Regions from separate parts of the Azospirillum mesophilum genome, predicted to be linked through region 3. Evidence: riboswitches for the same ligand, from Rfam matches in the RefSeq annotation. Region 3 holds a riboswitch; each other region holds the start of a gene.
The links. A riboswitch is a leader RNA that binds a small molecule or an ion and turns the genes downstream of it on or off. The one in region 3 is predicted to bind thiamine pyrophosphate.
Positions count from the first base shown of each region.

Region 1: linked by a shared signal. The riboswitch ahead of ACSVC7_RS26840 (ABC transporter substrate-binding protein) and the one ahead of thiC (phosphomethylpyrimidine synthase ThiC) in region 3 are both predicted to bind thiamine pyrophosphate.
Region 2: linked by a shared signal. The riboswitch ahead of ACSVC7_RS06800 (LuxE/PaaK family acyltransferase) and the one ahead of thiC (phosphomethylpyrimidine synthase ThiC) in region 3 are both predicted to bind thiamine pyrophosphate.
Region 4: linked by a shared signal. The riboswitch ahead of ACSVC7_RS14620 (ABC transporter ATP-binding protein) and the one ahead of thiC (phosphomethylpyrimidine synthase ThiC) in region 3 are both predicted to bind thiamine pyrophosphate.

Region 1 covers NZ_JBPXMQ020000042.1:5,830-10,418, forward strand. The annotation lists gene ACSVC7_RS26835 (branched-chain amino acid ABC transporter permease) at 1-814, opposite strand, end outside; gene ACSVC7_RS26840 (ABC transporter substrate-binding protein) at 939-2,060, opposite strand; TPP riboswitch at 2,120-2,217, opposite strand; gene ACSVC7_RS26845 (methyl-accepting chemotaxis protein) at 2,437-4,589, shown strand, end outside.
Region 2 covers NZ_JBPXMQ020000004.1:183,817-188,405, reverse strand. The annotation lists gene ACSVC7_RS06815 (non-ribosomal peptide synthetase) at 1-382, shown strand, start outside; gene ACSVC7_RS06810 (hypothetical protein) at 420-872, opposite strand; gene ACSVC7_RS06805 (hypothetical protein) at 1,155-1,313, shown strand; TPP riboswitch at 1,410-1,536, shown strand; gene ACSVC7_RS06800 (LuxE/PaaK family acyltransferase) at 1,631-2,722, shown strand; gene ACSVC7_RS06795 (acyl-CoA reductase) at 2,727-4,181, shown strand; gene ACSVC7_RS06790 (ABC transporter ATP-binding protein) at 4,193-4,589, shown strand, end outside.
Region 3 covers NZ_JBPXMQ020000022.1:86,061-90,649, reverse strand. The annotation lists gene ACSVC7_RS20680 (IclR family transcriptional regulator) at 1-765, shown strand, start outside; TPP riboswitch at 1,103-1,213, shown strand; gene thiC (phosphomethylpyrimidine synthase ThiC) at 1,309-3,126, shown strand; gene oxlT (oxalate/formate MFS antiporter) at 3,165-4,460, opposite strand.
Region 4 covers NZ_JBPXMQ020000013.1:96,369-100,957, forward strand. The annotation lists gene ACSVC7_RS14600 (hypothetical protein) at 1-376, opposite strand, end outside; gene ACSVC7_RS14605 (hypothetical protein) at 373-942, opposite strand; gene ACSVC7_RS14610 (acetoin utilization protein AcuC) at 1,055-2,194, opposite strand; gene ACSVC7_RS14615 (DUF1194 domain-containing protein) at 2,407-3,135, shown strand; TPP riboswitch at 3,173-3,280, shown strand; gene ACSVC7_RS14620 (ABC transporter ATP-binding protein) at 3,274-4,035, shown strand; gene ACSVC7_RS14625 (ABC transporter permease) at 4,032-4,589, shown strand, end outside.

The DNA.
Region 1 (4,589 bases), on a different contig from region 3:
CCAGCAGCGTCGCGTAGAGCATCCCCAGCGCCACCGGGTAGGACAGCACCGACGACACCCCCACCTCGAACAGCGCGATCAGCAGCGCGCCGACCACGGCGCCCGGCACCGATCCCCAGCCGCCGATGGTCACGGCGATGTAGGCCTTCAGGATCAGGTCGCCGCCCGCCGTCGGCGTGACGAAATAGCGGTTGGCGAGCAGCAGCCCCGCCGCCCCGGCGTAGGCCGTGCCCAGCGCGAAGGTCACCAGGACCATCGCGGTCACCGGGACGCCGCAAGCGCGCGCCATCTCCGGGTCCTGCGCCGTGGCGCGCAGCCGGCGGCCGAGTTGAGTCCGCCCGAACACCCACTGCTGCGCCCCGATCAGCAGCGCCGCCACGGCGATAATGGCCAGCGACTGCTCCGCCACCACCAGCCCGCCGATTTGGACCGTCCCACCGGAGAACAGCGGCGCCGCCGCGCGCGGCTCCGGTCCGAACAGCACCGACGCCCCGTTCTGCAAAATAATCCCGGCGGCGATGGTGCTGATGAAGACCGTCACCGGCGGCCGCCCCCGCAAGGGCAGATAGGCCGCGAACGCCAGCACAAGCCCCAGCGCCGCCATAAGAAGGAGCACCACCGGCAGAAGCGCGATCCCCGGCACGGGCAGGTAAGGCGCCAGCGCGACCGCCAGCATCCCACCTGCCATCACAAGGTCCCCCTGCGCGAAGTTCACCGCCGACGTGGCGTTCAGCACCAGCACGAAGCCCAACGCGACCAGCGCGTAGGCGGCGCCGAGGGCAATCCCGTTGACGAGGAGTTGCAGGGTGATCAAGGCCTTTGCCCCCTCCCCGACCCTCCCCCGCTCACGCGGGAGAAGGAGCCTGGGCACGCGCTCAAATTCCCTCCACCGCGACGCGGGGGAGGGTTAGGGAGGGGGCAAAAGCCTCCCCTCGGCCTCACTTCACCACACCCGTCACGTTGTCGTACCGCTTGACGATCGCCGGCACGCGCGAGGCGCCGTCGTAGCAGACGATCACCGCCGAATGGGCCATGTTGCCCTTGCCGTCCGACCGGTAGGTCATCGCCAGCCCCCGGTAAGTCCCCTCCGACAGCGCCTTGCGCACCTCCTCCGTCGTCCGGGCGCCGGCCTTGACGGCCTCCAGCACCATGCGGGTGCCGTCATACTGGCCGAGCGCGAAGGCGTCGGGCTCCGCGTTGAAGGCGCTGCGGTAGGCGGCGGTGAAGGTCTCCACCTCCGGGCTCCCGCCGGAGATGGGCGAGGCGGCGGTCTCCGCGCACACGCCCTTCAGTTCGGCGGGCTCCAGCAGGGCCGCGGTGCTCGGCTGGTGCATGGCGGAGCCGGCGACGATGGGAATGTCCACGCCGTTCGCGGCGGCCTGACGGATGAACAGCGCGGTCGGGCCGGAATGCAGGTGCAGGACCAGCACGTCCGGCTTGGCGGCCAGCGCCTTGGTCAGCACCGGCAGCAGATCCTTGGCGGCAGGGTCCACCCCCTCCTCGAACACCGGCGCGACGCCGAGGGCCTTGAACGCCTCGATCAGGTGCGCCTTGCCGCTCTGCCCGTAGGCGGTGGTCTGGTAGATCAGCGCCGGGCGCTTGCGGCCCAGTTCCTCCACCACATAGCGGGCGTGCGCCGCCTTGGTCACGGCGTCGCCGGGGAAGAATCGGAAGACCCAGGGGTTGCCCTGCTCGGTGATGCTGGCCGTGCCGGAGACGGTGATCAGCGGCAGCTTGTAGTCGGCGGCCAGCGGCAGCATCGCCAGCATCTGCGTGCCGAGCATGCTCGCCACCACCGCCGTGACCGGGCCGCCGGCCGCCCGCTCCAGCGCCGTGACGGCGGCCTCCGGCGAGGTTCCGGTGTCGATCACCTCCGACTGGACGGTCACACCGGCCGGCGCCTGCTTCAGCGCCAGCACCGCCCCGTTGCGCTGGCTGGTCCCTTCCAGCGACAGGAACCCGGTCAGCGGCACCAGAACCGGCACCGACGCGGTCTCCGCCCGAACGGTTCCCGTCGCCGTGATCGCCAGACCCAGAATGATTGGAAGCAGCCGCCGCATGGATGTGTCTCCTCCTGGCCGGCGGGGAGCCGTGCGAGGGCGGGAGCCTTTGGGGGCGGTGCCTCGAACGGTCGGCTCCCTTCGCTGGCATGACCCAGATCAGGTTCGATGGGTGTTGTCTCAGCCCGCGTCGCAGCGGGCACCCCAGCCGTAGGCCCGCACAGTGTCGCCCCGCCCTGCCCCTGTCAAGAAACGCCAACTCAAGAAACCGCAACGCGCGGCCCAGGCGCGGAAAGGCAACAATCCATCCTGCGGCAATTGGTCGCCCGCATAGGTCGTGAAAGTTTTCACCAACGTCCGGGATGCAAATCGCTGAACTTTGGTTTACCAATTGGACGAGACAGAACAACCGCTTCGTCGCCAAAGAGGACGCCTGATGCATCCCACCGCAGCCGCTGCGCCAACTCCGCAGTCCGAGGCGACGGAGCTGGACCGCGAACTTTGGCGGATCGACGCGCGCACGGAAGAGATGCTGCGTAGCCTGGGACCGGCGCTCGGCCCCGTCCTCGACGCGTCGATTACCTCCTTTTACCAATTCATGGCCGGCCAGCCGGGCACCGCGGCCCTGCTGTCCGATCCCGAGCGCATTGCCGCCATCCAGCGCCTTCACCGCGCGCAGTGGGACGCCTTCTTCGCCGCCAACTTCGATTCCGCCTATCTGGAGCGCGTCCGCAGGCTGGGCCGCACGCACCAGAAGGTCGGGCTGGATCCGAAATTCTACATGGCCGGCTACTCCATGCTGCTGGAGCGCATGGCCGCCCATGTGATCCGCGCGCACCGTTTCGACCGCAACCGCGCGGCGGCGGAGGTCGGCGTGCTGATCCGCGGCGTGCTGATGGAGGCGGAGCTGGCGCTGTCCGTCTACCACCACGCCGCCACCAGCTCCGACATGACGGCGGAAATGGAGGAGTTCGCGGAGGGCTTCGAGCGCGAGCTGAGCGAGGCCGTGGATCTCGTCCGTCACAACGCCGCCAGCATGGAGGGCGCCGCCGACGAGGTGCTGGGTGCGGCCAACAAGGTGGCGACGGAGGGCGAGCACGTCACCGAGGCGTCCGAACAGACCAACATGAACGCCCGCCTGATCGCCCTGGCCGCGCGCGGACTGTCGGAATCCTTCGCGGACATCACCGCCAAGGTGGAGCACGCGACCGAAAGCTCCCGCGGGGCCTCCGACCGCTCGCAGGAGGCGCAAGCCTACGCCCACACCCTGGCCGCCGCGTCGGAGCGTATCGGCAGCGTCGTCACGCTGATCGAACGCATCTCCAAGGAAACCCGCCTTCTGGCGCTGAACGCCTCCATCGAGGCGGCGCGGGCCGGCGACGCCGGAAAGGGTTTCGCGGTCGTCGCGAACGAGGTGAAGACGCTCGCCGACCAGACCAGCAACGCCACCGGCGACATCCGCACCCAGATCGAGGCGATGCAGGCCTCCATCAACCAGACCGTCACCGCCATCGAGGCGGTCGCGGGCCGCGTCACGGCGGTGACCGACGACATCGCCTCCATCACCGAATCCGTCGCCGAACAGGCCGTCGTCACCCGCGACATCGCGGACAACGCCGACGAGATGGCCACCAGCATGCAAAACGTCCACGAGAGCATCGAGAAGGTCGCCCAGGCCGCCGAGCGCTCGACGAAGAAGGCGAGCGAGCTGTGGGAGAACGCCACCGGACTGGTGCGGCAGATCTTCGGCATCAAGCGGCGTGTGACGGCGTCGCTGCGCGGCACCCGCTTCGGCAACCGCCGCCGCGAGGACCGCGTCGCCGTGGACATCGGTGCCCGCGTGGAGGTGGACGGGCTGACCTTCCAGAGCCGGCTCGACAACATCTCGATGGGCGGCTGCCAGGTGCGCGAGGTGCAGCTCGCCAGCGCCGACGGCTACGCCATCCGCCTGGACATCGAAGGCGTGGGCCGCACCACCGGCACCATCGTGGCGACCGAACGCGACATCGCCCATGTGCGCTTCGACCCTCTGGCCCCGGACTTCGCGACACGGCTCAAGGAGGCGCTGGGCCGCTGGAACGCCGCCGACGCGGAGCTGGTGACCCTGGCGCAGCAGACCGCCAAGGCCATCGGCGCCCTGTTCGACGAGGCGGTCGACCGCGGGCAGACCAGCGTGGATGCCCTTTTCTCCGCCGACTACGAGCCGGTTCCCGGCACCGACCCGCAGCAGTTCACCACCCCCTTCACGGAGCTGAGCGACCGGCTGCTGACCGACCTTCAGGAAAAGGTGCTGCTGCGGCACCGGCGCATCGCCTTCTGCGCGGCGGTGGACCGCAACGGCTACCTGCCCACCCACAACAAGAAATATTCCGAGCCGCAGCGCCCGGACGATCCGGACTGGAACAACGCGCATTGCCGCAACCGCCGCATGTTCGACGACGCGACCGGCCTCGCCGCCGCCCGCAACCGCCAGCCGGTGCTGATCCAGACCTACCGCCGCGAGATGGGCGGCGGGGTGATCGTCTCCATGAAGGACGTCGCCGCCCCGATCTACGTCAAGGGCAAGCATTGGGGCGCCTTCCGCATCGG
Region 2 (4,589 bases), on a different contig from region 3:
CTTCGACGCGCTGGATCCGGACGCGCAGACCGCGCACCTGATCGACCGCATCATCGCCGCCCGCCTGCTGCCCGCGGCGCTGGACAAGGCGCATTTCGCCCGCTTCATCGACATCTACAAGGCCAACGTCGTCGCGGCGTCCCGCTACCGCCCGGACCCGCTCGACCGGCCGGCCGGCGTGGTGCTATTCCGGGCGGCGGACGAGGACGCGGAGCTGTCGCGCGACGACCGGGCTGCCGGGCCGGACCTGGGCTGGTCGCCCTACGTCCCCGGCCCGCTGCCGGTGGTCGCCACGCCCGGCACGCACCTGACCATGTTCCTGGAACCGCAGGTGGATGGGCTGGCCGAGCGCATGAACGATGCCCTGCGGCGTCTGCGTTGATCCTGGCTGGGGTAACCCTGGCTGGCCGGGCGGCGGGTCAGCCCATCGCGCGCCGGGGAACCTCCGGGCCGCGCGATCCTGGGCGCGCCCGTTCCGCCGTGTCCGTCGCGGTGGTGTTCACATTCCGGGCCACCGCCGACAGGCAGTCGGACATGCTCTGCAGGTCCTCTGCGACGCGCTGGCTGCATCCGGAGAGCCATTCGTTGAGCGCCGCGCCCTGGGCGCCTGGATCGCCGGCGGCGGACATCCGCTCGACCACCGCCAGCGCGCCCTCCAGGTCCGCGCGACGGCGCCGCATCCAGCCCTCGTTGAAGCGCTCCATCGCGGCGAGCGCCTGCATCTGCGATGTCAGCCAGAGCCGGGACTGGTCCAGCATGGCCTGCTGGAAGGGGGCCTGCTGAAGGGGAGTCTGCTGGAAGGGGAACAGCGGGAAGGACATCCAGCTTTTCAAAAGGCTGTCCAGGTCCGGCGCCGTCTGGGTGGCCTTCATCGACGTTCTCCCTTCGCTTCCTGCCGCGTTTGGGTTTTTCCGTTCGAAATACCGCATCCGTGCAGGACGGCGCGGACCCCGGAACGGCGGGACGGCCCGGCCGTTATGCAGAGGTGCTTCGGCGTCGCGCGCCCAGACGGCGCACGGCTTTCGCTCCTCGGAAAACGGGTTCCAAGGTCGGCCATGTTTGCTTGGACTTTTAGCACGTACTCGACGATGTGGTGTCTGCTCTCTTGGACGGCCGCGTACCACTGCGGAGCGAGCAGCATCTCTAATTGGTCTGTGGGGCGCGCCGCCGACGCCCCGGACGGCGCGGTCGAACCCGCCGGCGGCGCCGTCGCCAGCGCGGTCGTCGTCGCCTTCCCCACGGCCCGGATCCGGCGCGCCCGGTCCACTCCCGCCCTTCGGCAGTCCTGCGAGGTCATCGCCTTGCGGCGGTGACCCGGAGGAGGCGTTCAGCCCTCTCCCGCCCCTCCACGCCGGCCCGTGCATCTCCGCGTATTCTTGACAGGGCGTGAGCCGGTCCCCTACGCTGACCCCCGTTCCCTGGGGTGCCTCGTTAGGAGGCTGAGACTCCGCCGGTCCGGATCCGTCCGGGTAACGCGGTGACCCAACGAACCTGATCCGGGTCATGCCGGCGTAGGGATGTGGGACATCGGGCTGTGCTGCGCCCCTTTTTCCGTCCTGACACCTGTGATCCGACCGCCGGATTCCGTGCGCTTTGATATTCCGCGCGCTTTGACAGGGTGTGCCTGGACGTGACCGAAGCCCTCAACAGTGAAGCCAAAATCGTCGACGATCTTCTGGCTTTCATCGCCGCCGACGGCGCGAGCGAGGATGATTTCAACCGCCTCGCGCTGGCTGTCTTCGCCCACCAGTTCGAACACAACCTGCCCTACCGGCGCTTCGCCACGCAGCGCGGCAAGACCGTCCGCACGGTTCGGAGCTGGCGCGAGATCCCGGCCGTGCCGATCAGCGCCTTCAAGGATCTCGCCCTGACTTGCCGTCCGCCCGAGGAGTGCGAGCGGGTCTTCATGACCAGCGGCACGACGCGCGGCGTGCGGGGGAAGAGCCACCATCCGACGCTGGCCGTCTACGACCGGTCGATGATCGTGAACTTTCGCCACCGCTTCATGCAGGGGCGGGAGCGGATGCGCATGGGCATCCTGTTTCCGACCGAGGAGGCGATGCCGAACTCCTCCCTGGCGCATTATCTGGCGCTGGCGCTGCGCGAATTCGGGACGGAGGGCAGCCGTTACCTGATCGGCGACGACGGGCTGGACGTCGCCGCCGTGACCGCCGACCTGACGCGGGCCGAGGCCACCGGCGAGCCCTACGCCCTGCTTGGCGCCAGCTACAGCTTCGTGCATCTGATGGACGCCCTGCGCGCCGAGGGCCGGACCTTCCGCCTTCCGGAAGGCAGCCGCATCCTGGACACCGGCGGCTTCAAGGGCCAGTCGCGGGAGATGGAGGCGGACGCCTTCTACGACCAGCTCTCCACCACCTTCGGGGTGCCGCGCCGCGCCTGCATCAACATGTACGGCATGACGGAGCTGAGCACCCAGTTCTACGATTGGGGCAACGAGGTGTGCCCATCCGTGAAGTCGGGGCCGCACTGGATCCGCAGCCGCGTGGTGAACCCGCTGACGGGGGCGGAGGTGCCGCGCGGGACCGTCGGTGTCCTCGTCCACCACGATCTGGCGCATTTCAACTGCGCCTCGGCCATCCTGACGGAGGATGCGGGGATCGAGGTGGACGGCGGCTTCCGCCTGCTCGGCCGGGCCGACGGGGCCGACGCCAAGGGATGCTCGATGGCGGTCGAGGAGTTCCTGAAAGCCGCGCGGGTGTAAGCCGATGATGAGGGAGGTCGCCGGATATCTGCCGGGCTTGCCCACCGACCGGGTGGACTGGCGGACGCTGACCTTCCGGCGCGGGGACGACGCGGTCGAGGTGGCCGTCCCCGTCCTGACCGACGCGCAGGTCGCCGAGGTCGCCGACCGGGTGCGGGAGGCCGCCCGCCGCCATCTCAAGACCCGGACCGTCGCCGAAATCGCCGCGACCATCGACCGCGCCGTCGCCCGCCTGCTCGACCGCGACGATCCCTGGCGGCGGAAGGCGGAACGGCTGCTGCCGCTGGTCACCGGCTATGATGCGGAGATGGTCCGGCTGGGCCTCACCGGCTATCTGAAGACCTTCCGCCTGCCGGAACTGCGCAAGTTCCTGGCGGAGGACTTCGCCAACCCGCAGATCCTCGACGATTTCCAGCCCATGCCCAAGGGCGGCTTCGCCAAGGCCCACGGGCCGGACCTGCTGCTGCACGTCTGGGCCGGCAACGTGCCGGGCCTGCCGCTGTGCAGCCTGATCTCCGGCCTGCTGGTCAAGGCCGGCACGATCGGCAAGCTGCCGAGCGCCGAGCCGCTGTTCGCGGGCTGGTTCGCGCGGATCCTGGCGGAGATCGACCCGCAACTCGCCGACTGCATGGCCATCGTCTGGTGGAAGGGCGGCGACGAGGTGCAGGAGCGGGCGTGGCTGGCCCAGGCGGACACGGCCGTCGCCTACGGCGGCAACGACGTGCTGGAGGCGATCCGCGGCCGGGTGCCGATCACCACGCGCTTCCTGCCCTTTGGGCACAAGATCAGCTTCGGCATGGTCGCGCGCTCGGCGCTGGACGCGGGCAAGGCGTGGTCGGTGGCGAACCGCGCGGCCTACGATGTGGTGCGCTACGACCAGCAGGGATGCTATTCGCCGCAGCTGTTCTTCGTGGAGCGCGGCGGGCGGGTGTCGCCGCGCGACTTCGCGGGCTACCTCGCCCACGAGCTGACCGCCCACGAGGCGAAGTTCCCCCGCCGCGCCCTCTCCATGGAGGAGGCGGGCAGCGTCGCGGCGTGGCGCAACGCGGAGGAGCTGAAGACCTTCGCCGAGCCGACGCGGGACCTGCTCGGCGACCCCACCGACGCCTGGAGCGTGGCCTACGCCGACGCGGCGGAGGGGCTGTCGCCCTGCGGCCTGAACCGCACCGTCAAGGTCGTCGCCGTGGACCGGCTGGAGGACGCGGTTCCCGGCCTCGCGCCGCACCGCGCCTTCCTCCAGACCGTGGGGATCGCGGCGGCGCCGGAGGAGCTGTTTCGGCTGGCCGGGGCGCTGGGCGCGGTCGGGGTGACGCGGATCTGCGCGCTCGGCCGGATGACTGCGCCGGAGGCGGGCTGGCACCACGACGGGCGCTTCAACCTGCTCGACCTCGTCACCATGACGGAGATCGAACAGTCGGCGGAGCAGGCGGCCGACGCCTTCGCCCGCTACGTCGATTGAGGGGGCGGCGCATGAGCTTCGTGTCCATCAGCCGGGCCAGCTACGCCGTCCAGAGCGGGGTTCCCATCGTCGACGGCATCGACTGGACCATCCCGGAGGGGGAATTCCACTGTCTGGTCGGGCGCAGCGGCTGCGGCAAGACCACCCTGCTGAAGCTCGCCGCCGGGCTGCTGCACCCCACGGCGGGCGAAATCCGCATCCGGGGCGGTGCCGTGCGGGAGCCGAGCCCGGAGGTGGGCTTCGTCTTCCAGACGCCGACGCTGCTGGACTGGCTTCCGGTGCTCGACAACGTGCTCCTGCCCCTGTCGCTGAAGCGCAAGCCCCAGCCGCAGGACCGGCGCAAGGCGGAGGAGCTGCTGGAACTGGTCGCCCTGCCCGGTCTCGCCGGGCGCTACCCGCGTGCGCTGT
Region 3 (4,589 bases):
GGAAACCTCGTCCAATCGCTGTCGCGCGCCCTGAACATCCTGACCATTCTCGGCCAGTCGGACGGCCCGATGAGCCTCACCGCCGTGGCGGAAGCGGCGGATCTGTCGCCCTCCACCACGCACCGGCTGCTGACCACCCTGCAGGAGGAGCGCTACGTCCGCTTCGACCAGGGCAAGCGCGGCTGGGCCGTGGGGGTGCAGGCCTATATGACCGGCTCCGGCTTCCTGAAGACGCGCAGCCTCCTCGACGTCGCCCGGCCGCGCATGCGCCGGCTGATGGAGGAAACCAGCGAGGTCGTGAACCTCGCGGTGGAGGAGAACGGGGAGGCCATCTACCTGCACCGCATCGGCGGCGCCCGCGTCGCCCAGGCGGCGCTGCCGGTCACGGAACGCACGCTGCTGCACTGCTCCGCCGTCGGCAAGGCGCTGCTGGCGGGCATGCCGGACGCCCGCATCCAGACGATCCTGAACCAGCGCGGCATGCGCCAGTTCACCCGCACCACCGTGTCCTCCCTGCCGGAACTGCACCGTGAACTGACGCTGACGCGCAATCGCGGCTACGCCGTCGATCAGGAGGAGCGGGTGAACGGCATGCACTGTGTCGCCGCCCCCATCTACGACGAGAACGCCCACGTCATCGGAGCCCTGTCGCTGTCGAGCACGTCTCGCCGCATCGACAACGCCCGCGTGACGGCCTTCGGCGAAATGGTGAAACGCACAGCCGCCGCGGTCACCGCGGAGATTGGAGGTCGCGTGCCGGTTTGAGCGGCGAACGCTTTGATTGTCAGTTCACGTAGTGCTCCCAGAAAATGAACTGACCGCGTCGGCAACGGCGCGGTCTTTTTTTACTTCAATGTTTGCTTTTCCGCAGCGTGGAAAACCACCGTTGATGCTTTGCGTTCCCGGATATGTTTGGGCAATATTGGAGATGCAAAGGGTGCTTCACCCTCTGTAACGGGCGGGTTGTTGCTTCGCATTTTTTGCGAACCTCTCGGATACTGGCCGTGCTGGCGACAGCACGGCCAATTTTTTTGGTTTGCGGGCCGAACATACCCACATTCAAACTGTCGTTGACAGCGCCCTGCGCCGACCGTAAGCATGGCGATGTTCCAAGGGGAGCCCCCGATACGGGGCTGAGATGACGCCGTAGAGCGCGAACCCTTTGAACCTGATCCGGGTCGTACCGGCGTAGGGACAGGAACAAGCGGACCGTCGGAATCACACGCCCGAAAAAGGCGGATGGACGGGTCCGTTCTGCCGCTCCGTCACACCCGGATCTCCACGATCGGAATGCGATGGAGATCCAAGATGCCCGACACTCTTTCCCTCGACAATTTCACCGTCACGACCGGCCCGCTGCCGTCGTCGCGCAAGGTCCATCTCCCCGGCGAGCGGACGCCCGACCTGCGCGTCGCCATGCGCGAGATCGACGTGGGCGGCGGCGAGGCGCCGGTGCGCGTCTACGACACCTCCGGTCCCTACAGCGACCCGGCGGTCGCCATCGACATCCGCCGCGGCCTGCCGGAGCTGCGTCGCGCCTGGATTGAGGCGCGCGGCGATGTGGAGGCCTATGACGGCCGCGCGATCCGTCCGGAGGACGACGGGCTGCGCGTGGGCGAGGCGCGCGCCGTCCCGGTGTTCGACCGCGCCGGCCGCCGGCCGCTGCGCGCCAAGCCGGGCAAAACGGTCACGCAGATGGCCTACGCCCGCGCCGGCATCGTCACGCCGGAGATGGAATACATCGCCGTGCGCGAGAACCTGGGCCGCCAGCGCCTCGCGGAAGCCGCTGCCCGCGACGGCGAGAGCTTCGGCGCGTCCATCCCCGATCATGTGACCCCGGAGTTCGTGCGCGACGAGGTGGCGCGCGGGCGAGCCATCATCCCGGCCAACATCAACCACCCGGAAGCGGAGCCGATGATCATCGGCCGCAACTTCCTCACCAAGATCAACGCGAACATCGGCAACTCCGCCGTCGCGTCCTCGGTGGGGGAGGAGGTGGACAAGATGGTCTGGTCCATCCGCTGGGGTGCGGACACCGTCATGGACCTGTCCACCGGCCGCAACATCCACACGACCCGTGAATGGATCCTGCGCAACAGCCCCGTGCCCATCGGGACCGTGCCGATCTACCAGGCGCTGGAGAAGGTCAACGGCAAGGCCGAGGACCTGACCTGGGAGATCTTCCGCGACACGCTGATCGAACAGGCGGAGCAGGGCGTCGACTACTTCACGATCCACGCCGGCATCCGCTTGGCGCACATCCCGCTGACCGCGAAGCGCACCACAGGCATCGTGTCGCGCGGCGGCTCCATCATGGCGAAATGGTGCCTCGCCCACCACCGCGAGAGCTTCCTCTACGAGCGGTTCGAGGAGATCTGCGAGATCATGAAGGCGTACGACGTCGCCTTCTCGCTGGGCGACGGGCTGCGCCCCGGCTCCATCGCCGATGCCAACGATGCCGCGCAGTTCGCGGAGCTGGAGACGCTGGGCGAACTGACCAAGATCGCCTGGAAGCACGATGTGCAGGTGATGATCGAAGGCCCCGGCCATGTGCCCATGCACAAGATCAAGGCCAACGTGGACAAGCAGCTGGCGCTGTGCGCGGAAGCGCCCTTCTACACGCTTGGGCCGCTGACCACCGACATCGCGCCGGGCTACGACCACATCACCAGCGCCATTGGTGCCGCGATGATCGGCTGGTTCGGCACGGCGATGCTCTGCTACGTCACCCCGAAGGAGCATCTGGGCCTGCCGGACCGCGACGACGTGAAGGTGGGCGTGGTGACCTACAAGATCGCCGCCCACGCCGCCGACCTCGCCAAGGGCCATCCGGGAGCCCAGGAACGCGACGACGCCTTGTCGCGGGCGCGGTTCGAGTTCCGCTGGCGCGACCAGTTCCACCTGTCGCTCGACCCCGAGACGGCGGAGCGCTTCCACGACCAGACCCTGCCGGCCGACGGCGCGAAGGTCGCCCATTTCTGCTCGATGTGCGGGCCGAAATTCTGCTCGATGAAGATCACGCAGGAGGTGCGGGACTACGCCAACTCCGGCATGGCGCAGATGTCCGAAAGCTTCCGCAAGGGCGGGAGCGAAATCTACCTGCCGGACGGGCAGGCGGCGGACTGAAACGGGAAGCCCTCTCCCCACCGGGAGAGGGCTCTCTCTCACTCGGCGGAAAGAGCCGCCACGGGCTCCGCCCTTCGGGCTTTCTCCGCATAGCGCGCCCGCATGGGCCGCAGCACGAACAGCGCCAGGAAGGCGGCGAGCGCGTTGACCACCGCCGCCAGGAAGAACACCGCCTGCCAGCTTCCCGTCGCGTGGACGATGACGTTGGCGACGGGGACCAGCAGCGCCGCCGTGCCTTTGGCCGTGTAGAGAAGACCGGCGTTCGTGGCGGCGTGTTTCGAGCCGAAGGTGTCGGCGCAGCAGGCCGGGAACAGGCTGTAGATCTCGCCCCAGGCGAAGAAGACCAGCCCCGTCAGGATCACGAAGGCCACCGGATCGCGGCCGTACTGGCTGAGCGCGATGATGCCCGCCGCTTCCAGGGCGAAAGCGACGAACATGGTGTTCTCGCGCCCGATGCGGTCGGACACCCAGCCGAAAAAGGGGCGGGTCAGGCCGTTCAGAACGCGGTCGATGGACAGGGCGAAGGTCAGCGCCGGCAGGGTCAGGCCCATCAGGCTGACCGGCGTGTGCGACAGGCCGAAGTCCTCCGCGATGGGGCCGAGCTGCGCCGTCGCCATCAGGCCGCCGCCGGCCACCATCACGAACATCAGGTACATGATCCAGAAGACCGGCGTCTTCAGCATCTCCTCCGGGCGGTACTGGCGTTGCGCCGGGGCCGCCGGGACGCCGCGGCTGAAGACCGGGGCCGCGGGCGGTTCGGCCAGCAGCCACGCCAGCGCGAACACCACCAGCCCCTGGCCGAGCCCGAAGGCGAGGAAGGTCGCCTCATAGCCGGACTCCGCAATCATCGTTGCGATCGGCACGACGGTCAGGGCGGAACCCGCACCGAAGCCCGCAGCCGTGATGCCGGCGGCGAGACCGCGCCGGTCCGGGAACCACTTCAGCGCATTGCCCACACAGGTGCCGTAGACCGCCCCGGCGCCGATGCCGCCGATGATCGCCGCGAGGTAGAGCAACCCCAGCGAGTCCGCGACCGCGTTCAGCGCCCAACTGGCCGCGCACAGCAGCGAACCGGCCAGGACGACGACCCGCGGCCCGAAGCGGTCCACGAACCAGCCTTCCACCGGCACCAGCCAGGTTTCGGTCACAACGAAGATGGTGAAGGCAATTTGGATGGCCGCACGGCCCCAGCCGTGCTTGGCGTCGAGCGGCTCGACGAACAGTGTCCAGCCATATTGGAGATTGGCGATCATCGACATGCAGATGACGCCGACAAGCAACTGCATCCACCGGCCGCCAAAGGGCGACGCGGCCCGCGCACCAGCCTGGCGCATTTGGATCCTCCCGAACGGGTCTTTTTTCTTGCTTCGATTGTTTGGCTTGGCGCGGGAGGTGCCGGATTTCGTTCGGTCTTTGGCCGCTCCGCCTTCTTTGGAAGGCGGCGTCTGGCATGCCAGACGCCG
Region 4 (4,589 bases), on a different contig from region 3:
GCATGGCGTCGATCTCCCCGATCTGGCTGTTCACGACCGTGACGATCCATTCCTTGTCGTTGGGATTGCGGCGGTCCGTCAGGATCAGCAGCGTCGGGCGGCGCTGGGACTGCGCCTCGGCCAGCCGATGCTGAATTTCCGACTGCTTCTTCCGGGCCGCGACCGTGTCGGCCAGGATCTCCTCGATTTCCTTGTTGAGCGCATCCTCTTCGCGCTTGAGCCGGTGCATGGTCGATTCCAGCTTGCCGATGGTGTCACGCGTTGCGCGCACGCGGGCGCGCGACTGCGCCACCTGATTCTCCGCCACCATCAGCACGTTGCCGAGCCACGCGCCGATGGCGATGATTCCCAGGATGATCAGGAAATTGATCATCATGACGCAGCGGCCTTTGCCTTGGGCGGCACCCGGTTGGGAGCCGTCCGCTGGAAGCTCTTCGTGAAGCCCATTTTGAAGGGGAAGGACACCTCGACGAGCTGCTTGGCCTCTTCCATGTTGGAGGCCCAGACCTCCGCCACGTTGGCGCAGCGCCAGATCGGGTTAACCTGCGACCGCTCCCCGCCCGCCTTGGCGCTGGCGGACGCCTTCTCCTGCGATACGTCGACCAGGAACTTGGTCAGACCCGCCTGGGGGTCGCCGACCTCGTGCACGAACAGCGGAGGCTGGTGGGCAAGCTCGGTGATGGCCCGTTCCATCTTCCGGTTGTCGCTCTCGACCCGCTGCTTGTCCGCCGAGACCTGATTGCGGCGCTGGACCAGCGCTTCCACACGTCCCTGCAGGTCATGCGCTTCCGAATGCAACACATAGATGCGGTTTTCGAGCTGTTCGAGACCGGACGACCGCAGGATGTATCCCGGCAGAAAGTCCTTCATCACGAACACCACGGGAACGGCCACCAGCATCAGCACGGCGATGGTGATCAGGAGCAAGGTCGTGTTCGACATGGATCGCCCGCTCCCTCCCCCCGTATGCGCAACGTTCGGAACAAAAATCAGTGTTTCAAGGTCGCTTATTCGCGCTGGGAGGTCAACGCGATGTCGCCGGACATTCCGGGAATCAACGCGGGAACAGCGCTTTTTCCATGGCAAGGGCGACAACGCGTCGCACGGCGTCACGCACCGGTCCTGGCCTCGGCGCATCGGCCAGGGTGGTGAACCAGTGTTCCGGCGGGTTGCGCCCGGCCGCGCGGGACCATGTGAGCGCGCGCAGCACCCGCTCCGCCTCGGCCGTCGGCGGCACGGCCGGGTCGATTCCGTTCAGCGTCGCCCACACGCCGGCCCAGCAGCGCCCGACGGACCACGGGTTGTACCCGCCGCCACCGACCACCAGCATGCGCGGGGCCAAGTCCATCAGCGCGCGCACGGCGCTCCACAGCGCTCCGTTGGACAGCTCCAGGCGGCTCAGCGGATCCTCGGACAGGGCGTCGGCCCCGGTCTGGACCACGACCACCTGCGGCCGGAACGCCCGGCCCAGCGGCAGGATGGCGTTCGCCATCAGGTAGGCCATTTCGGTGTCGTTGAAGCCCTGCGGCATCGGCAGGTTGCGCGCCATGCCGCCCGCCCGGTCCTCCGCCTTGCCGGTGAAGGGCCAGCGCCCGTCTTCGTGAACCGACAGGGTCAGTACGCGGTCGTCGTGGGCGAAGGCCTCCTCCACCCCGTCACCGTGATGGGCGTCCAGGTCCACGTAGTAGACACGCTCGAACCCGGCGTCGAGCAGAGCCAGGATGCCCAGCACCGGCGCGTTGATGTAGCAGAAGCCGCTGGCCCGGCCCGGACGGGCGTGGTGCGTGCCGCTGGCCGGGCTGTAGACGATTCCCGATTCCCGCCCGGCCAGCAGCTGTGCGCCGAGGATCGCCGCCCCCGCGCTGATCGCCGGGCGCCGATACATCTCCGGGAACACCGGATTTTCCAGCTTGCCGAGGTTGTAGCGCTCCCCCGTCTCCGCATCGACGCGCTGCGCCTGCTCGGCCCGTTGCAGGGCCGAGATGTAGTCGGGCGTGTGGAAGCGCGCCAGCTCGTCCGGCGTGGCCTGCGGACTGTCGAGATAGACGTCGTCCGGCAGCCAGCCCATGGCGCGGCTGAGGTCCATGGCGGTGGAGACGCGCGGGATGGCGAGCGGATGCTTCGGGCCGTAGCTGGAGCCCCGGTAGATCTCGCTGCCGATGAACAGGGGACGTGGTGAAGAGTTGTTGGACATGCGCAGGAGAGGTGGCGCGGCTAAGCAGATTTGTCCAGATCGGGCCACAGGCCCGGCCTGGACAAATCTGCGGACTCTATGGTTTTGCAGGATTTCCGAGCCCGCCCATGTGGGCGGAGTTCGGAAATCCTGCTTAGGCCATTCCGTCAACGCCCCCTTGCCGCGGTCCCGATCCGAACTCTCTTGTTTTGGAAACGCGCGGAGGGGGCGGCATGTTCGGGTACCGGCGTTGGGCGGGCATGATCGTGCTGATTCTGGCGGCGACCGCGGCCCGCGCCGAGGTGCCGGTCGATCTGGAACTGGTGCTGGCGGTGGACGTCTCCGGCAGCGTCGATCCGGAAGAAGCGCGGCTGCAACGGGACGGCTATGTCCAGGCCCTGACCAACCCCAAGGTCCAGGCGGCGATCCACGGCGGGCCGCTCGGCCGGATCGCGGTGATCTATGTGGAGTGGGCCGGCGACACGTTCCAAAGGATCGTCGTGCCTTGGACCCTTGTTGGCGATCCGGCGAGCGTCGATGCCCTCGCGTCCTCCGTCGCCGAATCGCCCATCGCGTCGGCGCAGTGGACCTCGATCAGCGGGGCCATCGACTATTGCGCCCGCCTCTTCGACGACAACGGATTCGAGGGCGCCCGGCGGGTCATCGACGTGTCCGGCGACGGGGTGAACAACCGGGGACGCCCGGTGGAATGGGCGCGGGACCAGGCGGTGTCCGCCGGGATCACCATCAACGGGTTGCCGATCCTGAACGACCGGCCGAACCCCTGGGGTGGGGCGGCGCCCATCGACCTTGACGGTTATTACCGCGACCATGTGATCGGCGGCCCCGGCGCCTTCCTGGTGCCCGCGATCAACTTCGAATCCTTCGCCGACGCCATCCTCAGCAAGCTGCTTCTGGAGATATCCGGGAGAACGCCGGATGTTGACGTGGCGGGGCGCTGACGCTTGCTCGCATCTCACCGACTTGTCATAGTCGCCAAACATCACTGGGGGGAGCCGATCGTCGGCTGAGAGGTCCCGAAACGGGGACGACCCCTGGAACCTGATCCGGATCATGCCGGCGAAGGGATCAGTGAGCCCATGAACGCACCCGTCCGTCCCGAAACGCTGCACCCGCCCCTGTCCGTGACCGTCACCGGCGCGCGGCTGACCTATGGCGGGACGGCGCTGTTCTCGGACCTCGCCCTCACCGTCGAGGCCGGCGTCACCACATGCCTGCTGGGGCCGAGCGGCGTCGGCAAGACCACGCTGCTGCGCATGGTCGCCGGCCTCGCCGACCCGGAGCCGCCGACTGCGATCACCGCCGGCGACGGGCAGCCCCTGCGCGGCCGCATCGCCTACATGGCGCAGCAGGACCTGCTCCTTCCCTGGCTGCCGGTGCTCGACAACGTTCTGCTGGGTGCCCGCCTGCGGCACGAGCGCCGCGCGCCGGGGGTGGTCGAGCGCGCCCGCGCGCTGCTCGATCAGGTGGGGCTCGGCGGGCGGGAACAGGACCGGCCCGCCACGCTGTCCGGCGGGCAACGGCAGCGCGTCGCCATCGCCCGCACCCTGATGGAAGACCGCCCGCTGGTCGTGATGGACGAGCCCTTCTCCGCGCTCGACGCCCTGACACGCCTGCGCTTGCAGGACCTGGCAGCGAAGGCCCTGGCCGGGCGAACGGTGCTGATGGTGACGCACGATCCGCTGGAAGCGCTCCGCCTCGGCCACCGCATCCACGTCATGACCGGCCGGCCGGCGACCATCGGCCCGGCGCTGGAGCCTCCCGGCCTGCCGCCCCGCCCCGTCGATGACCCGGCCTTGCTGGCGATGCAGGCGGAACTGCTGCGGAGGCTGGCGGGATGAGGCTCCTGCGCGCCCTCGTTACCGTCGCGGTGCTGCTCGGCCTTTGGCAAGCCCTTGTCATCACCACCGGCGTGCCCCGCTACATCCTCCCCGGACCGCTCGCCGTGGCGGACGCGCTGCAACGGCAGGCTCCCCTGCTGGTCCAGCATGGCGCGACGACGCTGGCCGAGATCCTGCTGGGGCTCGTGCTCGGCGTGCTGCTCGGCGCCGTCAGCGCCTTCATCCTGGCGAGCGTCCAGACCGCGCGGCGCTGGCTGATGCCGCTGCTGGTCGTCAGCCAGGCGATCCCGGTCTTCGCGCTGGCGCCGCTGCTCGTGCTGTGGCTCGGCTACGGCATGGCGTCGAAGGTCGCCATGGCGGTGCTGGTCATCTTCTTTCCCGTCACCACGACCCTGTTCGACGGTCTGCGCCGGACGGAGCCGGGCTGGCTGGACTTGGCCCAGACCATGGGCGCCTCGCGCTGGTCGGTGCTGTGGCACGTCCGGTTGCCGGCGGCCCTGCCCGCCTTCGGATCCGGCCTGCGGGTCGCGGCGGCCGTGGCGCCGATCGGCGCG